One region of the Lacibacter sediminis genome, then DNA from elsewhere that is predicted to be linked to it. Evidence: riboswitches for the same ligand, from Rfam matches in the RefSeq annotation. Region 1 holds a riboswitch; the other holds the start of a gene.

Region 1 (12,721 bases):
GCTGAGCCATTCATTGAAGGTTTCCTTTGTTTGGTTGGCAATACTTTTATAAATAATGCTGGGTGTTTTGATGCTGCTCAAATAATTCCGGAAATACTCTTCGGGTGGAACAGTCTGGATGAACGGAAATGTGCGTTGTTCGTTTGTACGGTGACTTTCATCCTGGATATCGTAAAGGATCAAGCCATCAATTGCAAGATCGTTGATGCGGTTGATCTGCTTTTCTGCAATGATCTGCAGTTTTTCTTTTTCGGTAGTGATCTTCGGCGGCGCAAAACTGTAAAGCAGTAATCCGTTTTCCCGGGCTTCTATTTTTTCCTTTAATGATTTCATTCGTTGTATAAACAGTTCAATTTAGTTATAAGAACGGTCAAAGGTAGGTGCAGACAAACAAACAATTGATAGGAAAATTCAAGAGCAGCTTTATTATAAGCTAATTTGGGTTTTGAAGGGGTTCATTGTCTGGTGCCCTCGTATAACGGATAAAAACGATGCACTTTATCAGACCATGCGTACCTACGGTACGCTCACGTTGCTGTTGTATTTGTCTACCCACCAGTTGCTCCTACGGAGCAGGGCTATTGTGTGCATTCATTTGTTGAGTAGGGTTGTATTCTGTTCCGTAGGAACAATTGCCGGGTAGAATGATGTTGTTGAATGATGTTTTCGTGCCGTAGGTACGATTGGTGAAGTGAAGATGAGATGTTGTTTGTTTTGTTGCATGTGTTGTTGGTCGGAGACGCAACAACGGCGGCAGGGTGCAAGTCTGTTCATACATAGATACATTGTTGGGCTTAGGTAATACCAACAACGGCAAAAGACCATGCATACCTACGGCACGCTTTCCTTGCTTTTGTATTTGTCTACCCACCAGTTGCTCCTACGGAGTAGGGCTATTATGTGCATTCATTTGTTGAGTAGGGTTGTATTCTGTTCCGTAGGAACAATTGCCGGGTAGAATGATGTTGTTGAATGATGTTTTCGTGCCGTAGGTACGATTGGTGAAATGAATGTGAGATGTTCTTTGTGTTGTTGTAAGTGTTGTTGATCGGGAGACACAACAACGGCGGCAGGGTGCAAGTCTGTTCATATGTACATTGTTGGGCTTAGGTAATACCAACAACGGCAAAAGACTCGCCGTATAACGAATTTTATACAGTGAGTTCAACGACTTGCCCTTCTTGAAAAAATTCCTTTGGATAACCTTTCAATTCTGTTGGTCGAAAAACGTAAATGTCAAATTGAGGGTCTTCCTCTTTTGAAAAGGGATACATCTCTAAATAGTGAAAGATTGGAATGCCATTTAATAACGAGCCTTCTTTTACAACAAGAGGCTCCTTAAAATTTAATTGTCGTGCTACGATAAATTGCCCACGATTGTGATGGTCGAATACTTTAAGAATTTTAAATTCTATAATCATAAGGATTTATCAATAGTTGTGGTTAAAATGAATGCTTTGGCGATCTGGTGGTGTTTTATACGTCGAGTCGGTTTCACCAGACTCGCCTGCGAATGAAGACCGTTATTTTGCCAGCAAGATTTTTAAAGCATTGTTAGTCGCATCTTCGTTCAGTCCAATTAACGGACTTGTTATGACACATCTGCTCTTAATAGCTACTGGCAAATCATTAAGCGAAAGGTCGTCGTCAATAATTACAAAATTATATTTGTGACCACCATTGTCAAACCACTCTTTAATTTCTGTTGCTCTGTTCAACATTGTTTCGATTGATTTTTTTTCGTTAAGTTTTGCAATTGAATTCGTCAAAATACCCCGTTGCCTAAAGATCTTTTTCCAAGTCTCGATGGAGTAATTAACTCTGTGAGTTGAGGTTAAAACAATGTCAGCTTCAGTTTCTATAATCAGACGCTGTAAGTTCGTCGCTGCATTGTCATTAAATTTCATAAAACCGTCTGCAAGAATTTCTGTCGCCCTCCAAGATGGGGTCGTTACCAAAACTCCGTCTATATCTAGTAAGATTATCATCTTTTTTTATAGTCGATTCTCCTGAGAGGGACTCGCCGTTATTGCTTCTTTTCTTTTCCATTATACGGCGAGTCGGTTTCACCAGACTCGCCTGCGAACGAAAGCTGATGTTGTACGCATCGTCAAGTGTCACCAAAACTTCCACCAACGCTTTTCCGTCTGTTGTTTAGCTAAGGCTCTTTGTTCTTCTTCTTTTTCTATATTAGCCACATCTTCTTCTGTGTAGAATTCACCATCGTCACCCTGCACCTTAGCTTTTAATGCCGAAGCAATCTGTATCATTTTGCGAATGGTCGGTGCATCGGGGTTCTTTGTGTCAACACTTCCCTTCCAATAAGAAAACCAAGGTCTTGAGTTTGCTTCTTGCTCTGTAGGATGAGCCTTCCACTCGCAATAGCCTATTACATTTTGATGCAAGGCTTCTGAACCAATTTTGATGTCATAACCATTCGTCAACTCCAGTTCTTTATCACTGTTTACATAAGTAAGCCATTCCTCTATTGAAATGTCCGAGGTTTCTGTGTCAGCCCAATGTTCCCGCCTTGTTATATGAAGTTCATAGCCCATTGACTTGTTAAAAGCTTGTGATGGTCAAATTTGCGTACAACACTAAATTATACGCCACTCCTCATAAAACCAAACTTCTCGTTAATCAACACAAAAAATCCCCTTGCTTCAACAAGGGGATTTCTATTTTCTTCTTTATCATTTTACGAACCGCAACTGATACAGCCATCTTCCATGCTGCAGGTTGGGCCATCTACTTGCGTAGGTTCAATGTCGGTTGTTGTTTGTGCTGCCTGTATTTTTTCTGTTGAAGGAATCACCGGGCTTATTTCATTGCTCGCCTGTTTCTCTACGGTAAACTGCACCGCTTGTGTGGCAGCTTGTGTGCGCAAATAATACATACCTGTTTTCAAACCTTTCTTCCAGGCGTGGAAATGCATCGAGGTGAGTTTGGAAGCCGTTGGATTATCAACAAACAAATTCAACGATTGTGATTGACAGATATATGCACCACGATCAGCAGCCATGTCAATGATATTGCGTTGCTTGATCTCCCAGACTGTTTTGTACAGTTCTTTGATATCAACAGGGATCTCCTCAATGTGCTGGATAGAACCATTGGCTGCAATGATCTTATTCTTCATGCTGTTGTTCCATAAACCAAGATTCACCAAATCTTTCAGCAAATGTTTGTTGACAATAATAAACTCACCACTTAATACACGACGTGTATAAATGTTGGAGGTGTATGGTTCAAAACATTCGTTGTTGCCAAAGATCTGTGATGTAGAAGCTGTAGGCATTGGCGCAACCAGCAACGAGTTACGTACACCAAATTGTTTTACTTCTTCTTTCAGTGTAGCCCAATCCCAACGGTCGGTTGGTGTGGTGCCCCACATATCAAACTGGAAAATACCTTTCGATACCGGTGAACCTGCAAAGGTTTCATAAGCACCTTGTTCTTTCGCCAGATCTTTACTTGCAGTCATTGCCGCAAAGTAGATGGTTTCAAAAATGTTTTTGTTCAACATTTTTGCGAGGTCACTTTCAAACGGCAAACGCAACAAGATGAATACATCAGCCAAACCCTGTACACCTAATCCAACAGGACGGTGTTTCATGTTTGATGTTCTTGCTTCTTCAACAGGATAATAATTGTTGTCGATGATCTTGTTGAGATTTTTGGTTACCTGGTAAGTAACCTCGTATAATTTCTCATGATCGAATTTGCCGTCAATTACAAAACGGGGGAGTGCCAGTGATGCCAGGTTACATACCGCCACTTCTTCCGGGCTGGTGAATTCCATGATCTCTGTGCACAGGTTGGAACTTTTAATGGTACCAAGGTTCTGTTGATTTGATTTGCTGTTGGCTGCATCTTTATACAGCATGTAAGGTGTGCCTGTTTCGATCTGCGATTGCAGAATAGCAAACCATAAGTCTTGCGCCTTGATGGTTTTTCTTGCACGACCTTCTGCTTCGTATTTGGTATAAAGTTTTTCAAATTCATCACCCCAGCAATCACTTAATCCCGGTGCTTCGTTTGGACAAAACAAACTCCATTCGCCATTTGCTTCCACACGTTTCATAAACAGATCACAGATCCACAGTGCGAAGAACAGATCTCTTGCACGCATTTCTTCTTTACCATGATTCTTACGCAGATCGAGGAATTCGAATACATCTGCATGCCATGGTTCCAGATAAATCGCAAATGCACCTTTACGCTTACCACCGCCTTGATCTACATAGCGTGCTGTATCATTAAATACTTTCAGCATCGGGATGATACCATTGCTGGTACCATTGGTGCCGCCGATATAACTACCTGTTGCACGGATATTATGAATAGCCAGACCAATACCACCTGCGCTTTGTGAAATTTTTGCTGTTTGTTTCAGCGTATCGTAAATACCATCAATGCTGTCTTCCTTCATCGTTAAAAGAAAACATGAACTCATTTGTGGTTTTGGTGTACCGGCGTTGAACAAAGTAGGAGTGGCATGCGTCATCCAACGTTCACTCATTAAGTGATAGGTTTTGATCACGCTCTCAATATCTTCTTTATGAATACCAACAGCCACACGCATGTACATGTGCTGCGGACGTTCTGCAATTTTTCCATCGATCTTTAAGAGATATGATTTTTCCAGTGTTTTAAAACCGAAATAATCAAATGCAAAATCACGATCGTAAATGATGGTGCTGTCTAACAGCTCCGCATTATCTTCAATGATCTTCATTACATCATCAGCAATCAACGGTAATTTTTTACCTGTTGCTTTATCAACATAGTTGTAGAGGTTTCGCATGGTTTGCGAGAAACTCTTGATCGTATTCTTGTGCAGGTTGCTCACGGCAATGCGTGATGCAAGAATTGCATAATCAGGATGTGTAATGGTGAGTGATGCTGCAGTTTCTGCTGCGAGGTTATCGAGGTCGGTTGTTGCAACGCCTTCGTAAATACCTTCAATTGTTTTCTTGGCAACATCAATAGGGTTCACCATTGGACTGAGGCTGTAACTCAACTTCTCGATCCTCGCTGTAACCTTATCGAATTTTACTGATTCTGTTTTGCCGTTTCTTTTTACTACAAACATAATGGGGTGTAAGTTTTATGATTTGCTATAATGTAATTTGGTAATTAGTGAGTAGTCAGTGGTGAGCTGCGTACCCAGTTTAATAGTATTCTATTTGTTCGGCACCACTCACGACTCACCATTCACCACTCACAGTTCTTAAAAATCTTCTTCCGTTGAAAACATCTGCGATTCTTTATTGCCCATCACACCGGCTTTCTGGTAATCGCCTACACGCTTCTCAAAGAAATTTGTTTTGCCCTGCAGGGAGATCATTTCCATAAAGTCGAATGGATTGCTGGCATTGTACACTTTTGCACAACCCAGTTCTGCTAACCAACGATCAGCCACAAACTCAATGTATTGCTGCATCAGTTTTGCATTCATACCAATCAAGGCAACAGGCAACGCTTCCGTGATGAATTCTTTTTCAATCTCCACAGCATCAGTAATGATGGCTCTTACTTCTGCTTCAGTAAGTTTGTTTTGCAACATGCTGTAGAGTAAGCAGGCAAATTCGCAATGCAAACCTTCATCGCGACTGATCAATTCGTTGCTGAATGTTAAACCCGGCATCAAGCCACGTTTCTTCATCCAGAAAATAGAACAGAAACTACCGCTGAAGAAAATACCTTCTACTGCAGCAAAGGCAACCAGACGCTCCGCAAAACTTCCGTTCTCGATCCAACGCAGGGCCCATTCTGCTTTTTTCTTTACAGCAGGAACGGTATCAATCGCATGAAACAGTTTATGTTTTTCCTGCGGGTCTTTAATATAAGTATCGATCAACAGTGCATAGGTTTCGCTGTGGATGTTTTCCATCATGATCTGGAAACCATAAAAACATCTTGCTTCGGGCAACTGCACTTCGCTCATGAAATTCACCGCCAGGTTCTCGTTCACGATACCATCACTTGCTGCAAAAAAGGCGAGTACATGGGAAATAAAATGACGTTCGCCACTGTTGAGGTTTTCCCAATCTTTCAGATCGCCGCTCAGGTCAATTTCTTCAGCTGTCCAGAAGCTTGCCTCGTGCTGCTTATAATGTTTCCATATTTCAGGATAATTAATTGGTAGAATTACAAAACGGTCTTTGTTTTCCTTTAACAGGATTTCTTCTTCTTGCTTCATTTTTCTTCTTTTACGTGTTGACTACCGGGGACAAGTATAGTGCTGAAAGAGTGAGTCACTTTAGAGGTGACGAAAACGATCAGTACAAATGCTTTTCTCCCGAAAGCGTTGTGACTAAATTTTCCAACCGGCAGGTCTTCTGACTTGTTCGCTGCTGAGCACCTTCCCATTTCGCCTGAAGCGGAACAGTGGTATGTAGAGTCAACAGGTGAGTGGTGAGTTGTGAATGGTGAATAGTGTTTCCGCTGAGGAAGCATTCACCATTGACTATTCAGCATTCACTGAAAGAACTTACAGCTACGGGGATAGTTCAGGATTTACACCTGATTCCCTTTTAATGCAATGCGCTGAAGCGTATTGTCAACCGAGACGGACTGTAAAATAAACCCCAATCGGTTGAATAAGCAGAAGTTGTTATTCACGTTATGTTGAAAAAAAAGAAAAAGAATTGTTGGCCGGAAACAGGTTGAACGAAAACCCGCATCTGCACTTAGTTTCACGCAAATTGCAGGTATAATAAGGTACCTGCACTGATCGCCATGATTGCCAAAGCAATAAAACCAACGATATTTTCTGTGCGGTTGTTTACATTCTCACCCATAATTTCTTTGTTGTTGGAAATGTGCAGAATAATCGCAATGAGCACAGGTGCCGTAATACCATAGAGAATGGCCGTGTAGATCAACGCTTTTACAGGCGATATTCCTACATAGTTGAGCGATAAACCAAGGATAAGCGATATTGCAATGATGATGTAAAAAGCTTTTGCTTCGTGAAACTTCTTATCAAGCCCTTCTTCCCAGCCAAATGTTTCAGTGATGATGTAAGAGATCGAACCACTCAACACCGGAATAGCGATCAACCCAGTGCCAATAACACCAATGGAGAAAAGCAGGTAGGCTAAATCTCCGGCCAAAGGTTTTAATGCACTGGCGGCTTGTTCAACGGTATCGATCTGGTGAATACCTTCTTTAAACAAAACAGTACCGGTGGTAAGAATAATGAAGTACATCACAAAACCGGAGAAACTCATGCCCAGGTCTACATCCCTGTTCATAGCATGTACCAGTCTTTTATCAACAACCAGGTGTTTTTTCCTGTGTTTCATTTCTTCTACTTCAACAGAAGCTTGCCAGAAAAACAAATAGGGTGAAATGGTGGTGCCGAGTATGCCCACAAGAATCGCAATAAAATCTTTATCGAATTTGATGGTAGGAATAAAAGTCGATTTTAAGATTTCTCCGAAGTCCTGCTTATATAAAAACGGAACAATAAAATAAACAAGCATGACAATGCAGAGATATTTTAAAGCAGCCGCAATTTTTTGATAGGGCAGGTAAATGATCAAAACCAATAGAATGATGGTAAACAGAACGCTGAAATAAGTTGCATCAACCGCAGGAAACAACAGGTTGCCGACGGCACCCATGCCTGCAATATCGGCACCAATATTCATCACAATTGCCGGAAAACTGAACAGCAGCATTACATACAACACAGGTTTGGGATAATGTTTCTTTAGGGTACCTGTTAATCCCTGCGATGTAACCAAACCAATGCGTGCGCACATTTGCTGTATAATGGCCATGAGTGGAAATGCAACGATCGAAGTCCAGAGAGTAGATAAGCCATAAGCAGCACCCGCCTGCGAATAGGTTGCAATACCTGAAGGATCATCGTCGCTTGCGCCTGTCACTAATCCCGGGCCAAGCTTTTTCCACAACCCTACCAGCTTTTGCGAAGAACTTTTTTTATGATGCATGAAATAAACAATTGAGATAGACACGTAAAAGATACGATAAGAACTGGTGCACTTCACTGATTGTGCTCACACAACAGATTGTTCTTCGTTACTATACTGCAATGAATGATAAGAAAAGTTATTTTTGAAAATACCGTTATAAAATTATGGCAGCAAAACAACCCGGTTTAAAGAAAGCGCTTTCGGCAGTTCACTTATGGGCCATTGCTGTGGGATTGGTTATTTCAGGCGAATACTTTGGCTGGAATTACGGATGGGGAGTAGCAGGCACCATGGGCATGCTCATTGCGACACTTGCAGTAACGGTGATGTACATCACATTTATCTTCAGCTTTACGGAGCTTACAACAAGTATTCCTAATGCAGGTGGTCCGTTTACCTATGCACATAAAGCACTTGGCCCGATTGGTGGATTGATCGCCGGGTATGCCAGCTTGATCGAATTTTTATTTGCCACACCGGCCATTGCCTATGCATTGGGCAGCTACATTCATTTTCTATATCCATCCATGAATGTGATGTACACCGCCATTGGTTGTTATGTTGTGTTTACAGCCATCAATATGCTGGGCATTAAAGAATCGGCACTGTTTACATTGCTGGTCACCTTGCTCGCAGTGATCGAGCTGTTGGTGTTTATGGGAATAGTAGCACCGCATTTTCAGTTGAAGAATTTTATGCAGGATAGTTTGCCTTTTGGCTGGAAAGGCGTGTTTGCGGCATTGCCGTTTGCTATCTGGTTGTATTTGGCGATTGAAGGAGTGGCAATGGTGGCGGAAGAAACAAAAGACCCAAAGCGAACAATTCCTAAAGGGTATATTTCAGGTATTGTAACATTGGTATTACTGGCATTGGGTGTAATGATCTTAACAGGAGGCATTACCGATTGGAAAAACTTAACGAATATTGATTATCCCTTACCCGAAGCCGTAGGTATTGCGTTAGGAAGAGATAGTGAGCTCACCAAACTATTCGCCGGTATTGGTCTGTTTGGATTGATTGCTTCTTTTCACAGTATTATTCTTACGTATTCACGACAATTGTTTTCATTGGCAAGAGAAGAGTACTTACCTAAAGGGTTGGCGAAACTGAATCCACGTTTTCAAACACCACACAGGGCTTTAATTGTTGGGGGTATCATCGGTATCATTGCCATTGTTTCAGGCAAAACAAATGAACTCATCATTTTTTCTGTACTTGGCGCTATTGTGATGTACATCATCAGCATGGTGAGTTTATTTGTGCTGCGGAAGAAAGAACCTTTACTTGAGCGACCGTTCAAAGCTCCGTTATACCCTTACTTTCCTGTTATTGCTTTGTTGTTGGCAACGATATGTCTTGTTGCCATTGTTTATTATAATCCCTTGCTCAGTATTATCTTTTTTGCATCGTTAGCGCTGCTCCTGATACTGTTTGTAACTTTAGGTAAACACAAACAACTAACTGCAGGCAATAATCAGTAGATGGCGTATCGCTCCACCATACGAAGTTTTACTTATGTGTTTGATGATTTGAAAACATTGTTGGCCAAAGCAACGCCTTACCGCAGCGGTGACGCATTGGCCGGGTTAACAGCATCAACGTATGAAGAACGTATTGCAGCACAAATTGCATTGGCAGATATTCCTTTAAAAACATTTTTGAATGAAGCAGTGATTCCTTACGAAACAGATGCTGTTACCCGACTGATCATTGATTCACATGATGCAAACAACTTTGCAGCCATTGCCCATTTTACCGTAGGTGAGCTGCGTGACTGGTTGTTGAGTGATGAAGCAGATACAAAACTCCTGCAACAACTGGCATTTGCGTTTACGCCGGAGATGATCGCTGCTGTTTGTAAGCTGATGCGTAACCAGGACTTAATTGCAGTGGCACAGAAATGTGAAGTGGTAACAGGTTTCCGGAATACGATTGGATTAAAGGGACGATTATCAACGAGGCTGCAACCTAATCACCCAACCGATGATGTAAAAGGTATTGCAGCCAGTATGGTGGATGGATTGTTGTATGGCAGCGGCGATGCTGTGATCGGTATTAATCCAGCAACTGATAGTCCGGCAGCAGTGGAAACATTATTGCACATGCTTAACGATGTGATCAATAAATTCAATATACCCACACAGAGCTGTGTGTTGAGTCATGTTACCACTACGTTGCAACTCATTCAACGCAACGCACCTGTTGATCTGGTTTTTCAATCGATTGGCGGAACAGAAAAAACAAATCACAGCTTTGGCGTTTCACTTGCCTTATTGGATGAAGTGTATGCAGCAGCAAAAAGTCTGCAAAGAGGAACTGTTGGTAACAATGTGATGTATTTTGAAACAGGGCAGGGGTCTTCTTTATCAGCTAATGCACACGAAGGCGTTGATCTGCAAACATGCGAAGCAAGAGCTTATGCTGTTGCACGCAACTACAAACCGCATTTGGTGAATTCTGTTGTTGGATTTATTGGTCCGGAATATTTGTATGATGGCAAGCAGATCATTCGTGCAGCATTGGAAGATCATTTCTGTGGAAAGTTATTGGGATTGCCAATGGGAGTGGACATTTGTTACACCAATCATGCAGCAGCCGATCAGGATGATATGGATACACTGCTCACGTTACTTGGTGTAGCCGGTTGCAATTTTATTATGGGTGTGCCGGGTGCTGATGATATTATGCTCAACTATCAATCCACTTCTTTTCATGATGCATTGTATGTACGCAAAGTGCTTAATAAAAAACCTTCGCCTGAATTTGAAGCGTGGTTAATACAGCAGGGCATATTGGATGATGCAGGAAACAGGTTAACGATCGATGCCAATCATTATTTGTTGAAGAACATATAACATGGATATTCAAAAACAGAAAACTGTTGAAGAAGATGCATGGCATCCGTTAAAACAATTTACGGCTGCAAGGATCGCATTGGGACGAACTGGTAATGCTATTCCGTTAAAAGAGCTGCTCAAATTCAGACTTGCACATGCACATGCAAGAGATGCTGTGTATGCACGTTTGCATTCGCAGGAATTGGTACAGCAGTTACAGCAATTCAATCTGCCGGTTTATTCCTTGCACAGCAAAGCTAAAGACAGGAATGAATATTTGCTTCATCCTGATCTTGGCCGCCAGTTGAATGATGCATCTGTTCAGCTCCTGCAAAACAGAAGTGCTTCTTTTGATATTGTATTGATCCTGGCAGATGGTTTGTCAGCAACGGCTGTTAATCATCATGCAGTGCCTTTGTTGCAATTGCTGATCCCTTTGTTACAAGAATCGAATTTTTCGATTGCCATCACAACTGCACAACAGGCAAGAGTTGCTGTTGGCGATACCACTGGTTCATTGATGCATGCAAAGCTGTCGTTGGTATTGATCGGTGAACGGCCAGGTTTATCCGCTGCTGATAGTATGGGTGCTTACTTAACCTATAATCCGACTGTTGGATTAACAGATGAAAGCAGGAATTGTATTTCCAATATCCGGCCTGAAGGAATGGACTATGCAAAAGCTGCAGCAAAAATTCATTACCTCATTACTGCATCGTTTCGTTTGCAGTATAGCGGAGTGTTGTTGAAAGATGAGGAGCTGGATATTCTTGAAGAAAAGAAGAAAGAATAATGGTTAACCTGAATTTTTACCGCAGAGAAAAGAGAATAGAAGTTAACGCAGAGTGTACACTCTGCGCATGTCTTAGCGTTCTCTATTCTCTGCGGCGGAAAAAGATAGCTAACTTATAATAAATTGTTGCAGCCTATACATTTATAGCACGGTCTCTCGCTATCACTTTCCATGTTGTTACGGCTTCGTTGTTTTCAATAACAACTGCTTTATCATACAACGCAACGGTAGGACAAATATGAACAGGCACGCCGTATAACACATCACCCACTTTGAATGATTTACTATCTGCTACTTTCAACACCAGGTGTTCTTCACTTTGTGAAAAGGGAGTGGCATCTGAGGCATTTAAAAAATGAACACGTGGAAATGGATTTTCAGCAGCAACAGATTTATGTCCGAGATCGGTGGTGATGGTTTGCCCATCAACAATAGAAATTACTCTTGTAAGAACAAGCGCTGCATAATCAAACGGCTCATCAGGCACCTGGTGCTTGTAACCCCAATCCCAATAAACAAATGTGCCGGGACTGCATTCAACATTTCGTCTAAGATGTGTTGGAAAACTTGGGGAGCCACCTGCAACAATGGTTATTGGTTTGTTGGTAAGCTTTTCGATTTGTGTTGCCAACGTAAGCACTTCATCAAATGCTGCATTGCTTTTTTGCTGACGTTGTTGCAGATCAGTATCCCGTAAATGTCCATCGTATGCATGCAATCCTTTGAATTGAATACCGGGCAAGCTGATCAACTGCTCAGCTAAAACAAATGCGTCTGCCGGTTTAATCCCACTTCTGTTCATGCCTGTGTTGAGATCGATATAGACGTTGATCAGTTTATTGGCAGCAGAAAACAGATCTGCTAATGCTCTTGCTGTTTCAATATTATCTGTCACACATCCGAATGTAGTTTGCGGATATTGCTGCACTAGTGCTAATAACCTTTTTGCTTTTGGCCCTACAGGCTGATAAGCCAGCAGCACATCTTTTGCTTTCAACATCGCCAGCATTTCTGCTTCTGCAATAGTGGCGCATTTGAACTTGGTAATACCTGCAGTCATCATCATCGCACATACTTCTGCAGTCTTGTTTGTTTTTACATGCGGACGAAGCAGGTTCACATCTTTGATCATCTCCACTGCA
Region 2 (12,721 bases), 1.1 Mb from region 1:
TCCGTTACCTGTTGTGTGGCGCCTAAACAATCACCCGTATAGCCACCGATCCATTTATGAAAATATCGCCTGAGAAAAAATGTGGCAAGTAATGGAAGGATCAATGCATACAAAATTTCTATACGTTGAAAAAGCAACAGGGGCGCTAATCCAAACACGCCGGCCGGAATTGTTTCGTAAACAGTAATCGATTTCGCCAATGGTTTTGCTTTTGCATCATCATTCTCCCGAACATACTGACTCGTGATAACAATCAACACTGCACATAAACGGGAGAAACTATGTGCTGCTAATAATACCATCCACATCTGGCTGAAGGGGATTGCACTTAATGATGTGTACTTCAGCAGAAGTATAAGTATCATGCCAATCGCTCCATAAGCGCCAACCCGGCTATCCTTCATAATGTCAAGGATCTTTTGTTTGGTCCAGCCTCCACCGAATGCATCACATACATCTGCAAATCCATCTTCGTGAAAAGCACCGGTGGTTAGTACGCCTGCTATCATTGATAACAAGATAGCAATGGGAGCACCCAGAAAAAATTCTGTACCCATGTATACCAACGCACAAACGCCGCCAACGATCCAGCCGATGAAGGGGAAATAACGTGTGGCTTTGTTAAGATTTTCCGCATCATGCGTAACCCATTTCGGACAAGGGATCCGTGTGTAAAACATTAGTGCGGTGAAGAATATTTCAATTTGTTTTCTCATGTTGATGCAAGATAAATGATTGAACTGCCAGTATGAAAGAAGCGCCGGGAAAGGGGAAAGATGAATGCGTAGTTGCATTTCTTCGAGCCTTACAGTATTCCCGGCAACAAATTATTCTTTACCACTCACACCGGCACTTTCAAAACTAGCCATTTCATTTAGAAACTGAACAGCACTTTGTAATAATGGAATTGCTAATGCTGCACCGGTTCCTTCGCCAAGCCGCATACCTAATTGTAAAATTGGTTTTGCGTTGAGATGTTCCAGCATTTTCCGGTGACCATTCTCGTCGGAGCAATGTGCAAACACGCAATGACCGGTGATGGTTTGATTGTATTGCTTTGCTACCAGTAACGCTGCCGTTGCAATAAAACCATCTACTACAATAATCATATTCAATTCGGCTGCTTTGTGATAAGCGCCAACCATCATGGCAAGTTCAAATCCACCAATACGACAAAGCAATTGGTGAGGAGTGATGTCGTAATGATTGAGTTCATGCAAACGACTTACATCTTCTAACGTATCAAGTTTACGCTGCAGTTGTTCAGCTGTAGTACCTGTTCCTCTTCCTACACATTCACTTAACGGAAGATTTAATAAATGATGCATGATAAGTGATGCAGAAGAAGTATTGCCTATGCCCATTTCACCAAAGCCGATGGTATTGCAACCTTCATCAAACAAACCTTGTACAATACTGCGGCCTTTTTCGATTGCTGCATTTACTTCATCAATGTTCATGGCATTGACCTTGCTGTAATCGGCTGTGCCATGATTGATCTTTGCATGTACAATTGGTAACGATGCATCAAAATCAAAGTTCACACCTGCATCAACAACGATTAAACCAATGTTGTGCTGTTTCGTAAATACATTAATAGCAGCGCCGCCGTTTACAAAATTCAACACCATTTGTGCCGTTACTGCCTGCGGGTAAGGATTTACTTTTCCCGTTGCAGCAATTCCATGATCACCGGCAAATACAACAATATGCGGTTTATTGATCGTGGGTGATAAGCTGTTTTGAACTGTACCGATCTTTAATGCCAGTTCTTCCAGCATACCCAATGCGCCAAGTGGTTTGGTTTTGTTGTTGATCTTATGTTGCAGTTGTTCTTCGAGTGTCATGCGTTGTTTGTTTGTAAAAGAAGATCACAAAACCAGAAACCTTTGGTGCCCACATCTTTAATAGGAGTGGGATGATCGCTGGTTTTGATCTCTAATGCTTTGTAGGTTTTTTCGCCGATTACAATTCGTATTGGATAATTAAAGACGGGGCCATTGAAACAAAAGGAATGAAACTCGCCATTCTCTCCGCAAGGATCAACGGTAGATGGAAGTTGATTGATGAATTGCTGATCGATTGTGCGGCCAACCCAACTTTCATCTAAATAACCATCGTTGATGCAGCAAAGTACAGATTGAAAACCTTTCGCTACAAAATCATTGATCATCCACTGTGTATCGGTTTTCCAGATCGGAAATACACAATGCATATCAAGTTCGTTCATCTTGCTTTCACGATAAGCTCGCAGGTCTTCTAAAAAAAGATCGCCATACGACACATGGTTGATGCCTTCTGCTTTTGCCTGCAATAAGATCGCTTGCATTTGCTGTTCGTATTCTGCATTACTTGCTTCGTACACATATGCTTTTAATAATGGAATGCCGATAGATGCAGCTTGTGATTCAATCAGTTCTTCCCGCAAACCATGCATCGATAAACGTTTGTAATTGCCATTGAACGTGCTGAGTAGATACTTTACATCGTATATACCTTCTTGCAATACTTTATGCAATGCATAGCTGCTGTCTTTTCCGCCGCTCCAACAAAAAATTGATGGGATCATATGGTGAATAGTGAGTTGTGAATAGTGAATTGTGAGTGGTAAGTGGCGAGTGTTTTTCTACTCGCTATTCACCACTCACTACTTACTTTATCTTGACAGCAATTCCGCTTACCATCAGCACAGCCGTGTGGGCATATGCTGCAATGTATTGATTGGCCCAACCTTGCAGATCGGTGAACTTGCGACCGATCTCAGTATCTGCATGAACGCCCATGCCAATTTCATTGCTGATGATGATAAATGTGCCTGGCTTTGTACACAAAGCATCAATTTCTTTTTTCAGCAAAGACAGGGATGCGTCCACATCATTTTTTGTGTCCACAAAAAAATTGGTGAGCCACAATGTTACACAATCAATAATGCAAACACGGTTAACAATAGGCAAAGCACTTACGTTGCGTTGCTCCTCCATATTGGTCCAGCGTTCATCACGATCATCCTGGTGACGCTTGACACGTTTCTCAAAATCATCATCCCACACTTTTGCTGTAGCAACATATACAGGACTATTACTCAGTGATAATGCCAACTCCTGTGCATATTTGCTCTTACCACTTCTTGCGCCACCTGTTATAAAAATGATCATGCTGTTTGTTTTTTAAATCCGTACGGGCAATGTCTGCATCCACTTCTGCAGCAATATCCCCGTCGTAAATGATGCCATGCTGTGAACACAAAATTTGTATTCTCCATATAGTAGTCGATGCCTTCAATCAATTCTTTTGCCGGAGGCAGATCTTTTGCGATGTTATTGTTTAATGCTTTTTCAACGGTCATTTCAGCAACATAAGCATCGATCTTTTCTTTTGTTGCTTTGAGCAGGCATTCGGGACACATGCAATTGATAACAGGATCAGGTGTAAATAGCGGGGGGTATCGATTGCACCAACAGCTATTACCGTTATCTTCTGTACTGCATCCGAACATAATACCACATCTGCTGCATGTTTTTTCTTTTGCCATCTTAACGGTTGCTGTATCGGTCTTTCTGTTCAACAAATAAAGTGTACCTGCTTTTTAATTGCTGCAGGCAGCTGCGGCATAAACAATCAGTATATTGTTTTGTGATGAATGCTTCTTCTTCCACACTTAACTCAATGCCATAACATTGGCAATTTGTAACATCGCCTACTTTGCATTCAAAGCCTTCACCACAACGGGGACAGTTTTTGTGTTCATGCTTGCACATGCTCTAGCCTGGTTGAGAAGTGAAGGAATTTTGTTTGCAGGTGTTTGGGTACACGAAACAAAGAAGGATGAAACAAGGCAGCTAATAATTCGATGCCATCAACCAATGTAGAAGCAGACGGTTGCGTGAACAGATCGAAATCACAAATGAATACCGCATTGTTTTTTACTGCTTCCAGTTGTTGCCATTCCGCTTTTTCAGTTAAGAGATGCAGTTCTTCCTTACTTCGATCGATATGAAAACCACAGGGAGCGATCACTAATATCTCAGGATTATATTTCACAATTTTTTCCCAGCTGCAGACAATACTATCACCACCAGGATTACTTAACATATCAATTCCGCCAGCCTGTGCCACCTGGAAAGGGATCCAATGCCCGCAGTTATAAATGGGCTGAATCCATTCCATCAGCATCACACGCTTCATGGGCATTTGATGTCGACGGAGTTTATCAAGAATATGCATTGTTCTTTTTTGCAAACCTGCGAGATAATGATATGCTGCCGATTCATGACTCAATGTAGATGCAATGGTGACCGCAGTATAGTACACATCATCCAGCGTTTGGGGCGTTAAGGTTATTAGCTTTGGTTGTTTCTCAAGATTTGCAACGGCCGCTGCTGTGCAGGCTGTATCGATCTGGCATACTTCGCATACATCCTCAGTAAAGATCACATCAGGTTGAATGCTTTGGAGTACATCCTCATCTACATAATATAAACTCTTGCCTTGTGCCTTACTTGCTGAAAATATTTTATCGATCTCTTCGCTGCTGTAATTTTTTCCTTCCATTACGCAACGCACCACTTTCTGTTTTTCCAACAGTGCAGTTGAAGGACATTCAAACGTAACGCCATGGAGTAAATGTTGCAAACCCATGTCGTAGATCATTTGTGTAGCAGCAGGTAAAAAGGAGCAGGCTTTCATGATGAGTGATCAGTAATGAGTGATGAGTAATGAGTCATGAATGATGAGGAGCACTCATCATTAAGCCATTTGCAGTGATGGACTTTTTGCTTTCATCCATTCAAAGGCACCAAACATAATTCCACTGTACACCAGTGTGCCGATCAAAAAGTTTTTCATGTAAGGTGCACCCTGTGCATAGCATTTGATCAAACTTGAAAAACTGTGATCCATTGTTTGGCCGGTGGTAATATCGGTGCAACCAAAAAGAAACACGCCAAAATCAACAACAAGCCAGTACACCAATGTGCCGGTAATACCGCTAAGAACAACAGATTGTACAGATACTTTTTTCAGAAGTAATCGACCCAGTAAAACGATCAACACAAAACCACCATATACCCAATACCAACTGCCATACATAATACCATATTGTCCATCATAAACAAAAATATTGATGATAAGATCGCTGGCAAGTAAGGTGAGTAATGGAAAACCAAATGCTTTCCAGTTCTTGCTGAAGTAAGCTGCACCAAATAATCCCATTGCACCAATGGGTGTGAAATTACTTAAAGGCCCAAGCTGAGCTGCATTGGGAATACGCAGTGCTGCGACTGCAACCATAATGATCGCCAGTACTGCAAAACGGGGATTGATCTTTTGTGTTGACATATGTGATGATTGATGAATGATGAGTTATGAGTGTTCAACTGATTACTCATAACTCATCACTGATTGTTAAAGATTAAAACGAATTCCTCCCATAAAGTTGATGCCGGGTGTGCTGTAACCCAACACTTCCACATAATTTGTATTCAACAGATTCTTACCATCAGCAAATACAACCAGTTTGTTTTTTACAAGGCTGTACTCTGCATGAATGCTCCAAAGGAAATAGCTGTCAAGATTTACATCAGTTGCAGGCCACGTATTGAAATCTTTATCAGTACGCTTTCCATAGTTATAGGCATTGGTGCTTATAAAAAATGAAGGTGTTACCTGGTATCCAAGTGTTACACCAAACGAATGTTTAGGTCGGCGCAACAGGTTAAAATAACTCGTGTCTTTACCACCCGCAGCTTTGGTTGTAACCTCGCCATCAACGAAACTATAGTAGCCTGTTAATTTTAATTGTTTGTTGATCTGAATGGTTGGTTCAAATTCAAAACCATAATCGTCCTGCTTGTCATAGTTCTCATACTTTGATGTGTAGATGATCACATCTTTATTGCGGCGGTTGAAGTACACTGCACGAACAGTTACTTTATCGTTGAGCAAAGAAGTTTGTACACCTGCTTCGAATGTTTGTGAATGTTCAGGTTTCAAATCGGGGTTAGCGCCAAATGCTCCATACAAGGCACTGATGCCGGGTGCACGAAATGCAGTGGCATAGTTTACAAACAGCTTTGTGTTTTCATTCAGAACATACGATGGGTTGATGCTGTAGGTAAAATTGTTACCGTATTTGGAATGTTTATTATAACGGGCACCTGCTTCAAGGTAAAAACCACCGAGGTTTTGCAGGAACACACTTAAATAAGGACTGTTGATGCTCACATTTGAATCGAGATTTTTCTGATAACGGTTATCAACACCTGCCAAGAGTTTTACTTTTGGTGCAACCTGGTAATATGCAAAGAGGTCAACAATCTTGTTAGTTCCTTTATAAGGACTCGGCCCCCATTGTGCGCTGTTGAATGTGCGATCCATTTCATCGTAACTGAAATAAGCACGACCGCCTGCTTTCTCTGTTTTTACTTCCACTGCGGAACCGGCTGTAAACAACGATGATGTAAAGCTGTTGGCAGCATCAGTAAATGAGCCATTATCATAACCACCCTGGAAATAACTGTAACGTGCAAATGGCTGCACACGGATCTGTTTTGTTACCGGTGCATCTACGCTGAAGTTAATGGCGTTGTTAAGAAAACCATCTTTATCGAAATCTTTTGTGCCGGTTGAATCGATGGCTTCTGAAATTCCTTTCGATTCGTTGTGTGTGTAAGAGAAATTATAATTTATTTTTTCAGCAGTACCACGCACACCTGCAGTGAATTTGTATGTGTTGAACGAACCTGCTGCAGCATTTCCATAAAACTGTGCAGGTTTTGATGCACCACGTTTGGAAATGATGTTGATGACGCCTGCTACCGCATCAGAACCATAATTGGTGGATTGTGCACCTTTTACAATTTCAATCCGTTCAACCTGATCGAGTGGTAATAAACGCAGATCAAAAGCACCGGAGAAAGAAGGATCGTTCACCGGAATACCGTCAATTAAAATAACAGTATAACCATTACCTGCCCCACGCATAAAAATGCTTTTGTCTTTACCGGGGTTGCTGGTAGCGCCATTAATTACAATGCCGGTCTGTTCGGTTAAGAGTTGTGCGAGATCTTTCCCTGCACTTTGTTCAATTGTTTTTCGATTGATAACAGTGGTTACTTTTCCTGTTTCGAGAAGTTTCTGGTTTACCTTGTTAGCGGTAATCACTACTTCGTTCAATGATTTTACTGTACTGTCCTGCGCATTTAGCTGACTGCTGATAAATAATCCGGCAGCCACTACAATTAAATTCTTTTTCATGTGTTGAAAAAAGGGTTTGTTGTGACTGCTTTCAGAAAAAGAAATAGAAATATAAAAGCGATGTGCCGTTACACCTCCTGCCTTTCACCCGAAAGCAAATGATTAATGAAATAGTATCGGCAGGTCTTCTGGCTTGTTCGCTGCTGAGCACCTTCCCGTTCATGTGGCAAACACCTTACATGAACAGTGGTTTGTAGAATCAGCAGGATGAGTGATGAATGAGGAGTGATGAGTTGCAACAGGTGCTTTACTCATCATTCATTACTGATCACTCATCATTAGAACTTACAGCTACGGGGATAGCGCCGGATTTGCACCGGACTTCCCTTTTAATCCCGACTATGAACATCGGAAACCGCTACTAGAGCAAAAGTAGGGGAGCAGTTGTGCAGTTGCAAATTTGTTTCTGTTGAATTGTTCACATGGCATCTGAATAAATAAGCAGACAGATAAAAATAAAGCGCTTTCTCTTCGCATGAATTTAACAATTGACATATACGCACGGTATTTGTTACCCGTTAATACTTTAACCTGCTGATCTCTCTCTATTCGAAATTTTCCGGACTGTGCTTATCAGAAACATTGACAGTTACCACTTAAACCAATGTGTATGATCCGTTTTATCAGCAAGTGCATTCTTGTTATTTTCAGTATGTGTTCACAGTTACAGGCGCAAATCAAACAACCGAAGTATGAAGTTGGTGCCGGTGTGGGAGCCTTTGTTTACCAGGGCGATCTTGCACCAAGCCGTTTCGGTTCATGGAAAACTATTCGCCCGGGATTTGTGTTGCATGGTTCCAGATTAATCAATAAAACGATGGCGCTACGCTTACAGTTGTCAGTTGCATCATTGCATGGTGATGATGCGAAGTATAACAACCCCGCTTACAGGCAGCAACGCAACTTTAATTTCCGAACATCGTTGGTTGAACTGTCGCCGCAATTTGTATGGAGTCCGCTCGGTTGGGCCGATGCAGGAAAACAATTGTCGCCATATGTAGTTGGCGGAGCTGCGCTAAGTTTAGTGCGCATCCGCAGAGATGCAAGTGCATTCAATGCTGCATATTTTGAAGCCGAACCTGAATTATTTTCACAATTATCAACCGATCTTTCTACACGCACACCACGACTTATGCCTGCAGTGCCGGTTGGTGCAGGTATGCGTTATTCTATTTCTCCAACGTTGGTGTTGAATGCCGAAGCCTCGTATCGGTTTTTGTTTACTGATTATTTAGATGGGTTCAGCCGTGCTGCTAATCCGGATCGTAAGGATCATTATTACAGCATCACAGTCGGATTGATCTATCGTTTCGGCAGGAAGAACAGTTGGGATTGTCCACCTGTGCGATAAGATTAAGTGAGATTCCTTTAGAAGAACTATTATAAAGAATTCAATGACGGAAAGAGCAACCTTTTAAATATTTTGTATGGTTATTCTTCTCTTCTCTTTTAATGCTTTAAAATGCGATGGTGTTAATCCTGTTACTTTTTTAAACTGTGTTGATAAATGTGCAGCGCTGCTGTAATGCAGTTTGTAGGCTATTTCTGCAAACGTATCTTCTCCAAAAATGATCAGCTCTTTTATGCGTTCAATTTTCAAAGCAATCACATATTGTTCGATGGTAGTGGCCTCCACCTCTGAGAAAAAGTTGGCCAGATAGGTATAACTGTAATGTAATTTTTTACTTAGTAGTTCAGATAAATTAACATCCGGTTTCTCATCTGATTTGTACACATAATTTACGATCTCTTTCCGGATCTTTTCAATTAGTACACCCCGCTTTTTTTCCAGCAATTCCAAACCAACCTTTTTAATTTTATTGTTGAGTTTTTTCTTGTCTTCATCTGTAACGTCTTCTTTGGTTTCAATTTCGCCTAATTCTACTTTTATGGGCGACAGATCAAGTTCTTCCAATGCTTCCCGTACAACAACCTTGCAGCTTTCGCAGGCCATATTTTTTATGTAAATCTTCATTCGTTATTTGGTTTGGTTGGTGCCTTGCGGGGAAGGTCTTGTTTGTTTTGTACAATTATCCGTTTAAAGGTATTGTTTTACAAGCTGGCATTGATACAAAGTTTGTATTCCGGTGAACAGTTGAGTAACAGCAGGTTGCTGAAAATGGCAGAAATGAAAGGTTGAAAATTGCGTATGTAATGATGATCATTCGCCGGGAAACTGATGAACATCAGGTTCATAAAGTCGTTGATCACAGTAAGTCCTGATAAATTTGCGCCCTTAATCAGAACATATGTTATTACTCACAAAAATATTTGATTTTGAAACAGCGCATGCCATTGATGGTTACAACGGCATGTGTAAGAATATTCATGGCCATTCATATGAGCTGCACGTAACGGTTGGTTCGCTGGTAAACGAAGATGCGTTTTTACCGGCTCCCGGTTTTCTGCTCGATTTTAAAGACCTGAAACAAATTGTACAAAAGGCAGTGGTGGATCTGTTTGACCATAAACTGGTGCTCTCACGAAATTATATTGCTCAACACCCCGAAGTAACCGAGCAGGAAAATCTTGTTGCCTGGGATGCAGAACCTACTGCTGAAAATTTATTGCTCTTTATTAAACGGGCCGTGCAGGAAGAGTTGCCCGGTGATATGAAACTGGTGGAGCTTCGGTTGTACGAAACAAAAAATTCTTACGCTACCTGGCGTGAAGAAGTGGAAGTTTACCAGGGAGATATTTGGTAAGATGTATGAAAAGTGAGTTGCTTGGTTTATCGATATAGTTGTAACGCTCTGATTGTTTAGAGATGTCACGTGCCTCGACATGACGGTGTAGAGAGTTTGAGTAAACTCAGGTTGTTGAAATTTCAGAGTTTCGTCATTTCGACGAAGGAGAAATCTCTACAACTTCATACTGTTTCAATAAATGAGAATAAGTTACTTCTTCTTGCAACCTTGAAACAACGAAACCCCTGCATAATAATTCCGTCCAGGTGCTACATTGTAAAAACGATTGGCTGCTGCATTAATATCATTACCTAAGCTATACACTTCATTAAACAAATTATCGGCACCAGCAAATACTTCTGCACGCAGTTTGCCAAAGTAAAGTTGTTTGTAACCAAGCCTTGCACCCAGCAAATGAAAATCGCCACCAAAGAATGTATTGGCATCATTTAAAGGCGTTTTCTCATTGTAGTTGTAAGTAACGTTGAGATAAATACCCGGCTTGAGTGTTACATCAAAACCTGCAGCAACAATATGTTTTGGTACACTGGGCAATTGTTTGCCGCTGAAATCATTGGTGAGTTGTTTGAAATCTTTATATGTAAAATCATTGAACGTATAACTCAACCACACATTTGCTGTTGAAAGAAAATCAGTTTCACTATCTGCAATGGCATAGCGTGCAAAGGTTTCCACACCACGTTGTTTTGTACTGCCGGCATTCACGAAATAATCAGCACCACCTGCATCTCTGCGTTGCACAATGGTATTGCTGAGGTTAAAGAGAAAGCCGTTCACATCTACAAACAGTTTACGTTTGTAATTAAAACGGATACCTGCTTCATAATTCCATCCTTCTTCAGCATTAAGATTGGTAGAGATCACACCAGTTGAAGGCAATACTTCAGCAGAAGTGGGAGCAGAGAATCCTTTGGCAACAGATGCATACAGCGACAATTCTTCTTTGATCTTTTTCAAAACCGAAAGTCGTGGAGCAATTTCATTAGCATAATTTCTGCGTTGCGGACTCAATGGGAATTTATTCAGCCTTGTGATCTCAATTTTATTCTGATTAATGCTAGCACCTGCAGTGATGATCCAGCCTTGTGGTAATTTCCAATCGGCCTGTGCAAATACATTCCATAAGAATGGATTCACTTCATCTTCTGTTTGCAGACTGTCGCTTGTGCCGTTTACATTTTTATATACACGAATGTTATACCAGCCTCGTTGCAGTTCGGCACCGGCAACAAATTTTAATTCACCAATTACATCACGTGGCGTAAACGCAAATACTGTTCTTCCGCCGGCATGTGGTTCGCTGCGGCGTTCATAGTTGCGGACAGTTGGGTTGGCAAACTGTGAGTAAGCACCATATAAAGAAGTAGTATTCTTAAACGTTTCCGTGATCTGAAAATCATGACTCAATCCTGCAAAGAATGTTTCCTGGTTCACACTTGCATTTGCCTGCGCACTCGAAGGCGTAGCACCAACTCTTGGTCTTGCCTGTTTAGGGTTTGCAGCAAACTCCACAGCAGTTAATCCGCCGGGTGTTTGGTACGAAAGATCAGCATACATCACGTAAGTGCGGATGCTTTGCTTTGCGTTCAATGCAAAACGGCTGTCCCAGCTAAACACAGTGCGGTCAAGTCTTGTCCAGTCACGGTAACCATCACTGTATAGTCGATTATAGCTGATGGTTTGTTGCGTGGCGCCTTCTCCAATACGTACAACCGCATTTACATTACTCAAACCAAAACTGCCAGCAGTATAATCAATACCCACACCAGCTGCTTGATTGTTACCATTTGTTTTCAACAACACAGCACCACCGCTGCCGCCACCATACAAACTGCTGGATGGTCCTTTCAGTATTTCAACAGAGTTGATATTATAAAAACCCAACAGGTTTAAATAAGTAGAGCCGCCCGGTTCTGTAAACGGAATATCGTTGAGGTACACTTTTACATTGCGCACACCAAACGGCGATCGTAATGAACTGCCACGAATATTTAAACGGTAACTGCCGGGGCTGCGTTCTTCCATACGCACACCGGGTGCAGCATTCAACGCCGGCACAATCGATGCATTACTGAAACGGTTCAATTGTTTTTGGCCCACATAACTTACAGCTGCCGGAACATCCATAAGCTTACGGTTCTGTTCAAACGCTGTGATAACTACCTCACCTAGTTCTTTGGAAGTGGAGTCGGGTTGTGACTGTGCAAAGGAGAAAAGTGCAACTACTGTTGCAAGCAGGGTTAGTGATTGGTTCTTCATCGCCCTAAAATTACAGACAATCCGGGTTTGCCTTTCATGTTTTTTTTAAAAGAATGAGTTGAAAGAAAAACTATCTTCATCGCAAGAAGAAAAAGCATGAAGACTTCAGCCAATAAACTCAACCTGTTTTCTTTTACAATGATCGTTGTGGGCCTGGTAATCGGTATGGGTATTTTCCGTACTGCTGCTACCAGTGCCAAAGACGCCATTGATCCTTCGGTTTATTTTAGTGCCTGGCTCATTGGTGGCTTGGTGGCCTTGTGTGGTGCATTAACGTATGCAGAGATCGGCAGCCGTTTTCCGGTAACCGGTGGTTATTATAAAGTGTTTGCACAGGCTTATCATCCCAGTATTGCCTTTGCCATTAACTGTTTGATACTAGTGAGTAATGCAGCCAGTTTAAGTGGCGTGGCATTGATCGGCAGCGGTTATCTGTTAAAATTATTTCCGGGCGAATGGACAGATATACATAAAGCATTGGTGAGTTGTGTGGCCATCGC

The links. A riboswitch is a leader RNA that binds a small molecule or an ion and turns the genes downstream of it on or off. The one in region 1 is predicted to bind cobalamin.
Region 2: another riboswitch for cobalamin. It lies ahead of H4075_RS18110 (TonB-dependent receptor plug domain-containing protein); the one in region 1 lies ahead of H4075_RS13315 (ribonucleoside-diphosphate reductase small subunit).

What each region holds. Positions count from the first base shown of each region.
Region 1 covers NZ_CP060007.1:3,130,869-3,143,589, reverse strand. The annotation lists gene H4075_RS13350 (methylenetetrahydrofolate reductase) at 1-333, opposite strand, end outside; gene H4075_RS13345 (hypothetical protein) at 566-871, opposite strand; gene H4075_RS13340 (hypothetical protein) at 881-1,090, opposite strand; gene H4075_RS13335 (hypothetical protein) at 1,152-1,421, opposite strand; gene H4075_RS13330 (HAD domain-containing protein) at 1,524-1,988, opposite strand; gene H4075_RS13325 (hypothetical protein) at 2,118-2,555, opposite strand; gene H4075_RS13320 (ribonucleoside-diphosphate reductase subunit alpha) at 2,699-5,095, opposite strand; gene H4075_RS13315 (ribonucleoside-diphosphate reductase small subunit) at 5,234-6,205, opposite strand; cobalamin riboswitch at 6,318-6,589, opposite strand; gene H4075_RS13310 (NRAMP family divalent metal transporter) at 6,702-7,967, opposite strand; gene eat (ethanolamine permease) at 8,114-9,430, shown strand; gene H4075_RS13300 (ethanolamine ammonia-lyase subunit EutB) at 9,431-10,804, shown strand; gene eutC (ethanolamine ammonia-lyase subunit EutC) at 10,806-11,579, shown strand; gene H4075_RS13290 (D-TA family PLP-dependent enzyme) at 11,713-12,721, opposite strand, start outside.
Region 2 covers NZ_CP060007.1:4,253,935-4,266,655, reverse strand. The annotation lists gene H4075_RS18150 (adenosylcobinamide-GDP ribazoletransferase) at 1-716, opposite strand, end outside; gene cobT (nicotinate-nucleotide--dimethylbenzimidazole phosphoribosyltransferase) at 828-1,847, opposite strand; gene H4075_RS18140 (Dph6-related ATP pyrophosphatase) at 1,844-2,569, opposite strand; gene H4075_RS18135 (bifunctional adenosylcobinamide kinase/adenosylcobinamide-phosphate guanylyltransferase) at 2,652-3,155, opposite strand; gene H4075_RS18130 (DUF5522 domain-containing protein) at 3,152-3,406, opposite strand; gene H4075_RS18125 (cysteine-rich CWC family protein) at 3,534-3,758, opposite strand; gene H4075_RS18120 (ABC transporter substrate-binding protein) at 3,745-4,686, opposite strand; gene H4075_RS18115 (DUF6580 family putative transport protein) at 4,747-5,337, opposite strand; gene H4075_RS18110 (TonB-dependent receptor plug domain-containing protein) at 5,404-7,254, opposite strand; cobalamin riboswitch at 7,356-7,629, opposite strand; gene H4075_RS18105 (DUF6089 family protein) at 7,865-8,605, shown strand; gene H4075_RS18100 (helix-turn-helix domain-containing protein) at 8,669-9,229, opposite strand; gene H4075_RS18095 (6-pyruvoyl trahydropterin synthase family protein) at 9,504-9,959, shown strand; gene H4075_RS18090 (TonB-dependent receptor family protein) at 10,152-12,221, opposite strand; gene H4075_RS18085 (APC family permease) at 12,318-12,721, shown strand, end outside.